One region of the Chromohalobacter sp. HP20-39 genome, then DNA from elsewhere that is predicted to be linked to it. Evidence: predicted binding sites of a transcription regulator. Region 1 holds the regulator's gene; the other holds the start of a gene.
The links. Region 1 encodes sigma-54, which starts transcription at its own class of promoters, with help from an activator protein. Its sites were predicted from a motif close to TGGCACNNNNNTTGCTNT; they were not measured.

Region 2: RVY79_RS04585 (amino acid ABC transporter substrate-binding protein) is a predicted target of sigma-54. The motif match lies at 2,648-2,665, and genes of this name have one in related genera.

The regions. Positions count from the first base shown of each region.
Region 1 is NZ_JAWHTP010000003.1:215,971-220,649, forward strand. It holds gene rapZ (RNase adapter RapZ) at 1-649, opposite strand, end outside; gene ptsN (PTS IIA-like nitrogen regulatory protein PtsN) at 691-1,167, opposite strand; gene hpf (ribosome hibernation-promoting factor, HPF/YfiA family) at 1,174-1,482, opposite strand; gene RVY79_RS07605 (RNA polymerase factor sigma-54) at 1,619-3,052, opposite strand; gene lptB (LPS export ABC transporter ATP-binding protein) at 3,177-3,902, opposite strand; gene lptA (lipopolysaccharide transport periplasmic protein LptA) at 3,948-4,472, opposite strand; gene lptC (LPS export ABC transporter periplasmic protein LptC) at 4,469-4,679, opposite strand, start outside.
Region 2 is NZ_JAWHTP010000002.1:227,483-232,161, forward strand. It holds gene RVY79_RS04575 (amino acid ABC transporter permease) at 1-248, opposite strand, end outside; gene RVY79_RS04580 (amino acid ABC transporter permease) at 250-1,434, opposite strand; gene RVY79_RS04585 (amino acid ABC transporter substrate-binding protein) at 1,567-2,595, opposite strand; gene speE (polyamine aminopropyltransferase) at 2,720-3,583, opposite strand; gene RVY79_RS04595 (VanZ family protein) at 3,663-4,031, opposite strand; gene RVY79_RS04600 (DUF393 domain-containing protein) at 4,035-4,532, opposite strand; gene hemE (uroporphyrinogen decarboxylase) at 4,525-4,679, opposite strand, start outside.

The sequences.
Region 1 (4,679 bases):
AGGCTTCGAGAAACGCGACGATTTGCGAATCACGCCCATCGAAACTGCGCAACTGAGGGTCCCAGTAGGGATTGGGCAAGCAGCGAGCATCGAAGACCATGTCGGCATCCAGCGGGACACCGCGTTTGTAGCCGAATGACTCGAACGTCAATGTTAGATGTCGGCCGCTGTGACGGGCCACCTGCTCGGCGATACGGCCCCGCAACTCATGGACCGAGAGATTGGAGGTGTCGATGACCAGATCGGCGATATCGCGAATTGACGAGAGATACGCCTGCTCCTGCTCAATGGCCTCGGCAAGAGTCATTTCACTGGTACGCGTCAGCGGGTGACGACGGCGCGTTGCTGAGTATCGCTCCAGCAATATGCGCGAATCGGCGGTCAGATAGACGACTTGGCACTGGATGCCTCGGGCGCGAATCTCTTCGAGCAGCACTGGAAAGCGCCGCAGGGCGTCGGGAAGGTTACGTGCGTCGATACTTACCGCGATGTGCGTGCGCGACGGCGGACCTTCACGCAGTTCATCGATCAGAGGTGCCATGAGACTGGCCGGCAGGTTGTCGATCGCGTAGTAACCGAGATCCTCGAGTGCCTGCAGGGCAATCGATTTGCCGGAGCCAGAACGGCCGCTGATGATCACGAGCTGCATGGGCGCCCCTTGTGTTGCGCGAGTATCAGTTTACGCGGGTGTCAGTTTGCGCTGGTATCGTGCTGTCGGATGGCTTCGATCAGAGTGTCGTAAAGCTGCCGTTGGGTCTGCGCCTGGCGTAGCCGGGTGCGGATGGCGCTATCGTTCATGATGGCGGCGACCTGGGCGAGCAACGACAAGTGTGCATCGTCGGCTTCTTCCGGCACCAGCAGGACGAATATCAAATCGACGGGATCGCCATCGGTGGCATCGAAGTCGATGGGCTCCTGCAGGCGGAGAAAGCCGGCGATCGGCTCCTTGCAGTGCGGATTGCGCGCATGCGGAATGGCGACACCATTGCCGATGCCCGTGCTGCCTAGCCGTTCTCGACCGATAAGACGCCCGAAGACTTCCTGGCTATCGAGGCTGGGTGCGTTCTGTGCGATGAAGGTGCTGAAAAACTCCAGCACACGCTTTTTGCTCCCCCCGGCGACGCCGAAGAGTGCGCGCTCGGGGGGTAGGATGCTTTCCAATGTCATGGCGGATTAACGGGCACCGGCGCCCTGAGCGCGTGCCTGCACCTTTTCCTTGTGTTTGACGAGTTGGCGATCGAGTTTGTCGGTTAAGGCGTCGATAGCGGCGTACATGTCGTCGCTTTGAGCATCGGCGTGAAGATCCGCACCCGCGGCATGAAGCGTGCATGCGGCCAAGTGACGTTCTTTCTCGATGGATAACGTGACTTGGACGGTAGTGATGTTGTCGTAATGGCGTTCCAGACGCGCGAGCTTTTCATTGACGTAGTCGCGTAGAGCATCGGTCAGTTCGATGTGATGACCGGTGATATTGGCTTGCATGGCACGCTCCTATTCCATCGGTTGGCTCTTCGATTGTAACCCTTTTTAGAGCGCTGCATAGCCCTGAGCAGGCGTTGGCTGACAAAGGTCGCGGCGAGTCTACGCAGCGTGGTAAGTGCGTGCAACTCGCCCTCCATCAGGCGAGTCGTTTGCGCTCACTGGAAGAAGGAATGCCCATCGCTTCACGGTACTTGGCGACGGTGCGTCGTGCGACCTGAATCCCGTCCTGGGCCAGCAGGTCGACGAGCTTGCTGTCGGATAGAGGCTTGCGTGGCGGCTCGTCACCGATCAATTTTTTCAGCCGCGCGCGGATTGCCGTGCTGGAATGAGCATCGGTTTCGCCTTGACCACCGACGTGGCTGGAAAAGAAGTATTTAAGCTCCAGGACGCCACGTGGGGTATGAATGAATTTCTGCGTGGTCACGCGGGAGATGGTCGATTCATGCATATCCACTGCGCTGGCGATATCGGCCAGGATCAGTGGTTTCATTGCTTCCTCGCCGTGTTCCAGGAAATCGAGCTGGCGCGCCATGATCTCCCGTCCCACGCGCAGCAAGGTGTCGTTACGGCTCGAGAGGCTCTTGAGCAACCATTTGGCTTCCTGCAGATGTTGCTTGAGAAAGGTATTGTCATCGCTCTTGTCGGCGCGCTTGATGAGCGCGGCGTAATCCGGCTGGATGCGTACCCGGGGGAGCGCCTCGGGATTGAGCTCGATGCGCCAGTCCTGTCGAACGCGGCGTGCGATCAGGTCGGGGATGACATAGTCGTTGCTGCTGTCCTCGAAGGCGAGGCCGGGCCGTGGATCGAGCGTGCGAACCAGCGCGATGACATGATCGAGTTCCTCCTCGTCGAGGCGCAGGCGCCGCTTGAGCAACTTGCGATCGTTGCCGGCCAGTGCCTCGAGGAACTGGCGTACCAGGCGTTTGGCCTGGGTCAGCAGCGGCATGTCCTCGGGTAGAGCACCGAGCTGCAACAATAGGCACTCGCGCAGATCGCGGGCACCGACACCGGTGGGATCGAACTGCTGCACGCGCATCATGACGTGTTCGACATCGCTGGTCTTGAGCCCGGAAAGGCCTTGGCCGCGAAGGCCCTCGACCAGTTCGTCGAGAGAGAGGGTGAGATAGCCGTCGGCACCCACGGCATCGATCAGGCTCTCGGCGATATCGCGGTCTTGCGGTGTCATGTCGGCCATGGCGAGTTGCCAAGCCAGGTGGTCATGCAGGCTGGTATGCGCGGTATTGCGCTCTATGTCGGGTCCTTCCTCGCTACTACCGCCTCCGCCCGTCAGCGAGGAGCCGGCATCTTGATAGGTGTCGCTCCATTCGCTATCCAGCGACAGGCTCTCAGGGATGTCGTCCGTCCAGTCATCCTCCTGCTGGGATTCGCTGACCTCGCGTTCGTCGAAGTTCTCTTCGAGTTCCAGCATGGGGTTGGAGTCGAGCGCTTGCTGAATCTCCTGGCGCAAGTCCAGCGTCGAGAGTTGCAAGAGCTGGATGGCTTGCTGTAATTGAGGCGTCATCGTCAGCTGGGTGCCGACGCGAAGCTGCAGCGTAGGTTTCATGGACATGGAGAATCGGTCGTCGCTTCCTGAAACGGTGCCCGTACGTTATCCCGCGACGACGTCACTTGCAAGAACGGAAGCAACAATCGTGCCATTTATATAAGCGCAGGGCGGTTCCAGTAGCTTGCGCTTACAGTCGGAACTCATGGCCGAGATAGACGTCGCGTACTTTCTGGTTGGCGAGGATGGCGTCGGCATGCCCCTCGGCGATGATCTGTCCGTCGCCGACGATATAGGCGTTATCACAGATATCCAGGGTTTCGCGGACGTTGTGGTCGGTGATCAAGACGCCGATATCACGATCGCGGAGTTGGCGAATGATGCTCTTTATCTCGCCGACGGAAATCGGATCAACCCCGGCAAAGGGTTCGTCGAGCAAGATGAAAGCGGGTTCGGTGGCCAGGGCGCGGGCGATCTCGACGCGACGGCGCTCCCCTCCGGACAGGCTCATGCCGGGGTTGTCACGGATGTGGGTGACATGGAACTCCTCGAGGAGGCGTTCGAGTTGCGCTTTGCGCGCGGCCTTGTCGAGATCGCGGCGTGTTTCGAGAATCGCCATGATGTTGTCGGCGACCGAGAGCTTGCGAAAGATCGATGCCTCTTGGGGAAGATAGCCGATGCCGGCGCGGGCGCGTTCGTGCATGGCGGCGTGGGACAGGTTGCGCTCGTCGATATGCACGCTGCCGGCGTCGGCACCGACCAGTCCGACAATCATGTAGAACGAGGTGGTCTTGCCGGCGCCATTGGGGCCGAGCAGACCGACGATGCTGCCCTGGCGTATGGTCAGGCTGATGTCATGCACCACGCGGCGGCCCTTGTAGCTCTTGGCGAGGTTGGCGGCGCTCAGGGTCTTCATGGGTGTCGGATCCTGCCTGGCTTGGATGAAGGAGTCACGGATATATCACTCGCTGTCGCGGGGCGTCAGCGTCATGCGTACGCGTTGATCGCCCTTGCCGTCATTGTCGGAGCGGGCGTGTACCTCTTGGCGGTCGAGAAAATATTCGACATAGGCGCCATTGAAGGTATCCCCGGCCTGGTGAAGTTCGGCATGATCAATGAGCTCCACACGCCGCTCAGCGGCATGATAAATCACAGTATCGCCCCAGCCTTTGGCCACGGGTTCGTCGGGAGCGGGTTTTTGTTCGAGATAGGCGCGTTCGCCATCGCTACCATGGGCGGTGACCGTGGAAACCTCGCCCTGCGCGTTGCGTTGAATTTCTACGCGTGCGGCCGTCAATTGCATGCTGCCTTGTTGCATATCGACATCGCCGGTGTAGACAGCAGTGCCAGCCTTGTCGTCGAGATCCAGTTGGTCAGCGGCGATCTCGATGGGCTGGCTGGCATCGCTTTCCAGTGCGAGCGCCGTGTGACTGGCGAGTCCCAGTGCGGCGCAGACCAGTGCCGTCTTCAATGGTCGTGTCATCATGATTCGTCCTCGGCAAGCTGTGGGTGGTGACCTCGCACATCACCGCTCAGACGCGCTTGATCAGTGTCGATCCAGGCATCGAAGCGATTGCCGCGCACGCGTTGCTCATGCTGCCGCAACACGGCCTCGGTGTCACTCCAGGCGTGGCCAGTGCTGGACTTGTAATGCAGCACGTCGGTGTTGAGACGCCAGCCCTGCTCGGGTTGT
Region 2 (4,679 bases), on a different contig from region 1:
GCTCCCTCCCCCGTGCAGGCCTCACGCGTCTCGCCCAGCCAGTCGGCCTGGACGATCGCCCATTGCAGTAAAGGCCAGACGATGAGGACGGCAAGCACCAGCATCACCAGGCTGACGATGCTGTTCAGCGGCGAGGAGAAAAGATTCTTGCGTAGCCAACCGGTCACACCACGACGCGGGTCGGGGGGCTCTCGCTCGGGGATCATGGGTGTTGACGTCGTTTCGGGCGATGGCGAAGAGGTCGTCATGTCAACGCTCCTTTATCTGCACACGGGCGTTGTAGAGATTCATCAAAAACGACACGACCAGACTTATCGTCAGGTAGACCGCCATGGTGATGGCGATGATCTCGAGTGCCTGCCCGGTCTGATTGAGGGCCGTTCCCGCGAACACCGCGACCAGGTCAGGATAGCCAATGGCTGTGGCCAGCGAGGAGTTCTTGATCAAGTTGAGGTGCTGACTGGTCAACTGAGGAATGATCAAGCGCATGGCCTGGGGGATCACGATCTTGCGCAGCGTGACGCCCGGCGCCAGTCCCAGCGAACGCGCCGCCTCGATTTGGCCATGAGCGACCGACTGAATGCCCGAACGAACGATCTCGGCAATGAAGGAGGCGGTATAGATCGACAGTGCCAGCCACAGTGCCGCCAGCTCAGGCAGGATGGTAATGCCGCCGCGGAAGTTGAAGCCGGCAAGGGCCGGCACCTCCCAGTTCAGCGGGAAACCGTTGATCGCATAGACCGCCAACGGCAGGCCCACGATCAACGCAAGGCTGAGCCAGCCGGCGGGTAGCCGCTGCCCCGTGCGATCCTGACGGCGGCGCGCGAAGCGCACCAAAAAGAAACTGGCAACGACGGCCAGTAACAGCGCCCAGAGAACCGCCGAAAAACCGGGCTGCGGCAGCGGCGCCGGCATGATCAGCCCACGTATGTTCAGAAAGATGACTTCGAAAAACGACAGGCTGTCACGCGGCGAGGGCAAGGCCTGCAAAACGGCAAAGTACCAGAAGAGAATCTGCAGGAGCAGCGGTACGTTGCGAAAGATCTCGACATAGACCATTGCCGCCTTGGCCAGCAGCCAATTGGGGGACAGCCGCGCGATACCGACCAGGAAACCGATCAGGGTCGCCGTCACCACACCCATGGCAGACACCAGCAGGGTGTTGAGCAGGCCCACCACGAATGTCATCGCATAGGTGCTGTTGCCGCTGTACTCGACCAGGGTCTGTGGAATCGAAAAGCCGGCCCTCTCGCTGAAGAAGCCAAACCCCGTCGTGATACCTCGTTCTTCCAGGTTGCTCATCGTGTTGGAAACCAACACGGCGATCACTGCCGCCAGGGCGATGAGCAATACGGCCTGGACGACCAGAGCTCGAAAGCTGGGATCTCGCCACAGGGCGCCCTTTTCTCGCGAACGTTGAACGCTACGCCACATCGGTGAATGCTCGATCAGAAAGCAACCTCACAGGCTACCCATGCCGTTACGACACAGGGGCCCGGAGTTGCTTCAATGAATGTCAGGACTCGCGCCGGGTCGTTCCGGCGCGAGAGGTTGGCGTAATACGTTTCAGCGCACCGGCGGTGCGTACATCAAGCCGCCTTCGGTCCACAGCGCGTTGAGGCCGCGCTCGATACCCAACGGGGAGTTCTTGCCTACGTTGTCGGCAAAGACCTCGCCGTAGTTACCGACATCCTTGACGATCTGATAGGCCCAGTCTTTGGGCAGGCCGAGTTGCTCGCCGTAGCTGCCCTCAACGCCCAGCAGGCGGGCCACCTTGGGATTGGGCGGATTGGCCTTCATGTCGTCGACGTTCTCGCTGGTCACGCCCAGCTCTTCGGCATTGATCATGGCGAACAACGTCCACTTGACGATGTCGAACCACTGATCGTCGCCCTGGCGAACCACCGGGCCCAGCGGCTCCTTGGAGATCAGTTGGGGCAGGATTTCGACACTACTCGGATCAGGCAGTTGCAGGCGCAACGCCGCCAACTGCGAGGTGTCGGAGGTCAGCACATCACAACGTCCATTGGCAAATCCACCCGCAGTCTGATCGGGTGTGTCGAAGGTCACCGTCTGGATATTGATGTCACGGGAGGGGAAATAATCGGCGAGGTTGAGTTCGTGGGTCGTGCCGGCCTGGATACAGATCGAGGCGCCGTCGAGCTGCTTCAGGTTATCGATGCCTAGATCCTTTCGCAACATGAAGCCTTGACCATCGTAGAAAGCCACACCGGTAAAATCGAGTCCCAACGAGTTGTCACGCGTGGCGGTCCAGGTGGTGTTGCGCGAAAGTACGTCGATTTCACCAGACTGCAAGGCGGTAAATCGCTCTTTGGCGGTCAGTGGCGTGAAGGCCACCTTGCTGGCATCGCCGAACACCGCAGCGGCAACGCCTCGACAGATTTCTACATCCAGCCCTTGCCAGTGGCCGTCCTCGTCAGGTGCCGAGAAGCCGGTCAGGCCGACATTGACCCCGCAATTGAGGTTGCCACGCTCCTTGACATCGTCGAGCGTCGCCGCTTGGGAGGCGGTCGCCAGACCACTCAGCAACAGGGCGGCCGGAACGGCCATCATGAACTTGTTCTTGTATAACATGCAGAAGCTCCTTGCGTTATTGTGGTGGCTTATTCGCGAGCCACTAACCACATTAGCAAAGAGCTTGCCACTCCGACCAATATACCTAAGTCACGTACCTTTAACGTTTTTCACACGTTGCACATCACATCGACAGTGCACGACGCATGAACGGTGGCAGCGCCAATGCACCACGATGGGTCTCGACGCTGTAGTACTCGAGCGGGAATTCCACCGCCGCGGCATCGTTTTCACGAAAGCGCGTCACGTCTTTGCCCTTGCCGGCCAGCGTCACGCTCCACCACCCCGAAGGATAGACTGGCTGCGGAAATGGCAGCGTGGCGACGCTATCGAAGCCGGCGCGTTGCATATCGGCGCGTAGCTCGCGAATGATCGAGCCGGTGTGATAAAGCGGTGACTCGCTCTGTTGCACCAACACACCGCCGTCGGCGAGCAGGCGATGACAACGCGCCAGGAAGTCGGCCTCGAACAGTCCTTCCGCCGGCCCCACGGGATCGGTGGAGTCGATGATCATGACGTCGACGCTGCCTTCCGGTGCGTTCTCGACCCACTTGACGCCATCCTCGAACTTGAGCGTGGCGCGCGGGTCATCGTTGGACGCCGTCAGCTCGGGGAAGTAGCGCTGAGAGGCTCGGGTGACCTCTTCGTCGATGTCGATCTGTACGACGTCTTCGACGCCGGGATGCTTGAGCACCTCACACAACGTACCGCAATCACCACCGCCGATGATCACCACACGCTTGGGCGCGGCGTGCGAAAACAGCGCCGGATGCGCGATCATCTCGTGGTAGAGGAAGTTGTCGCGCGTGCTGAGCATCACGCAGCCGTCGAGTACCATCAAGTTGCCGTAGGTCTCGGTGGCGTAGACTTCCAGATGCTGATAGGGGCTTTGTACCTCGTGCAGCTTGTCCTTGATCATGAGTGAGAAGGCACTGCCGTGGCTGTCGAACACTTCCGTGAACCAGCCCTGGTCGAGACGCTCGGTCATGGGAACCCTCGTAATCACTATCGTCAAAGCCCCTTCGAGAGGCTGGAATCGCATTCATGGAATAGCCGCGCAACATAGCCTATCCGCGCGCGACAAGAAAGCGCCTGGGCAGCAGCCAATGGCAGACTCTAACGGCGACAAGCGCCCCTAGCGTATTGGCCAGCGCATCGGCCCAATCGGCGCCGCTACGGCCAGGCACGCCCAACTGCAGGCCCTCGATGAGAACGCCGTAGCCGATAGCCAGACTAAGCGCCGTCAGCGTACGAAAGCCCCCCAGCCGCAACAGTGCCGCCAGGCCCGCATAGGCAATAAAATGATTGAACTTGTCCCAAGGCAGATCTTGGGACATCTCCGCACCGGGCGTCAGGCTGCCCCAGGCGATCACGGCGGCGCTGATGCCGGCCAGCACCAGGCACGACCAGCGAAGAGGGCGAAGGGAAACAGACATGGCTCACTCTCCTTGTGACGGATAGATATGATCGGCAATGTCCACGTCGGCGCCCATCAAGACGAGCGGCAGTCCGAGCCGCCGGCAGGTCGTTTCATCCAGATACGATACCCAGCTCGCACGCGCTTGTGGCGACCACTCAGTCGCCGGTGCCAACCGATGGCGCCAACGCCCGACGACATGATAGACACCATCGCGCCAAGCACGCGGACACCAACGCAGCGCCGCCAGGCCGCGCCAAGGCCACTGCAGCCCCTGAGCCAGACGCCACAATGCCGAGCTGTCGCGATGCAGCTCGCCCCCGCGCACCAACCAGATGCTATCGAGCTGGTTAGGATCGGCCCCGAAGTACTCGCCCAAGCGCTGCGCCGACGCCTCGTGCAGGCTTGCCAGGTACACCGGCGCCCGTGCATGGCGCAACACGAAATGCGCCGCGCGCCGACACAATGGGCACTCGGCGTCGAGCACGAGCAGCATGGCACGTTCAGCCATATCAGCCATGATAACGCGGACTGAACTCATGCAGCGCCTCGATGAACGCGGCGACATGATCAGGATCAGTGAATTGGCTAACGCCGTGGCCCAGGTTGAAGATGTGACCCGGCCCACTGCCGTAGCTGGCCAGGATCCGCGCCACTTCATCGCGAA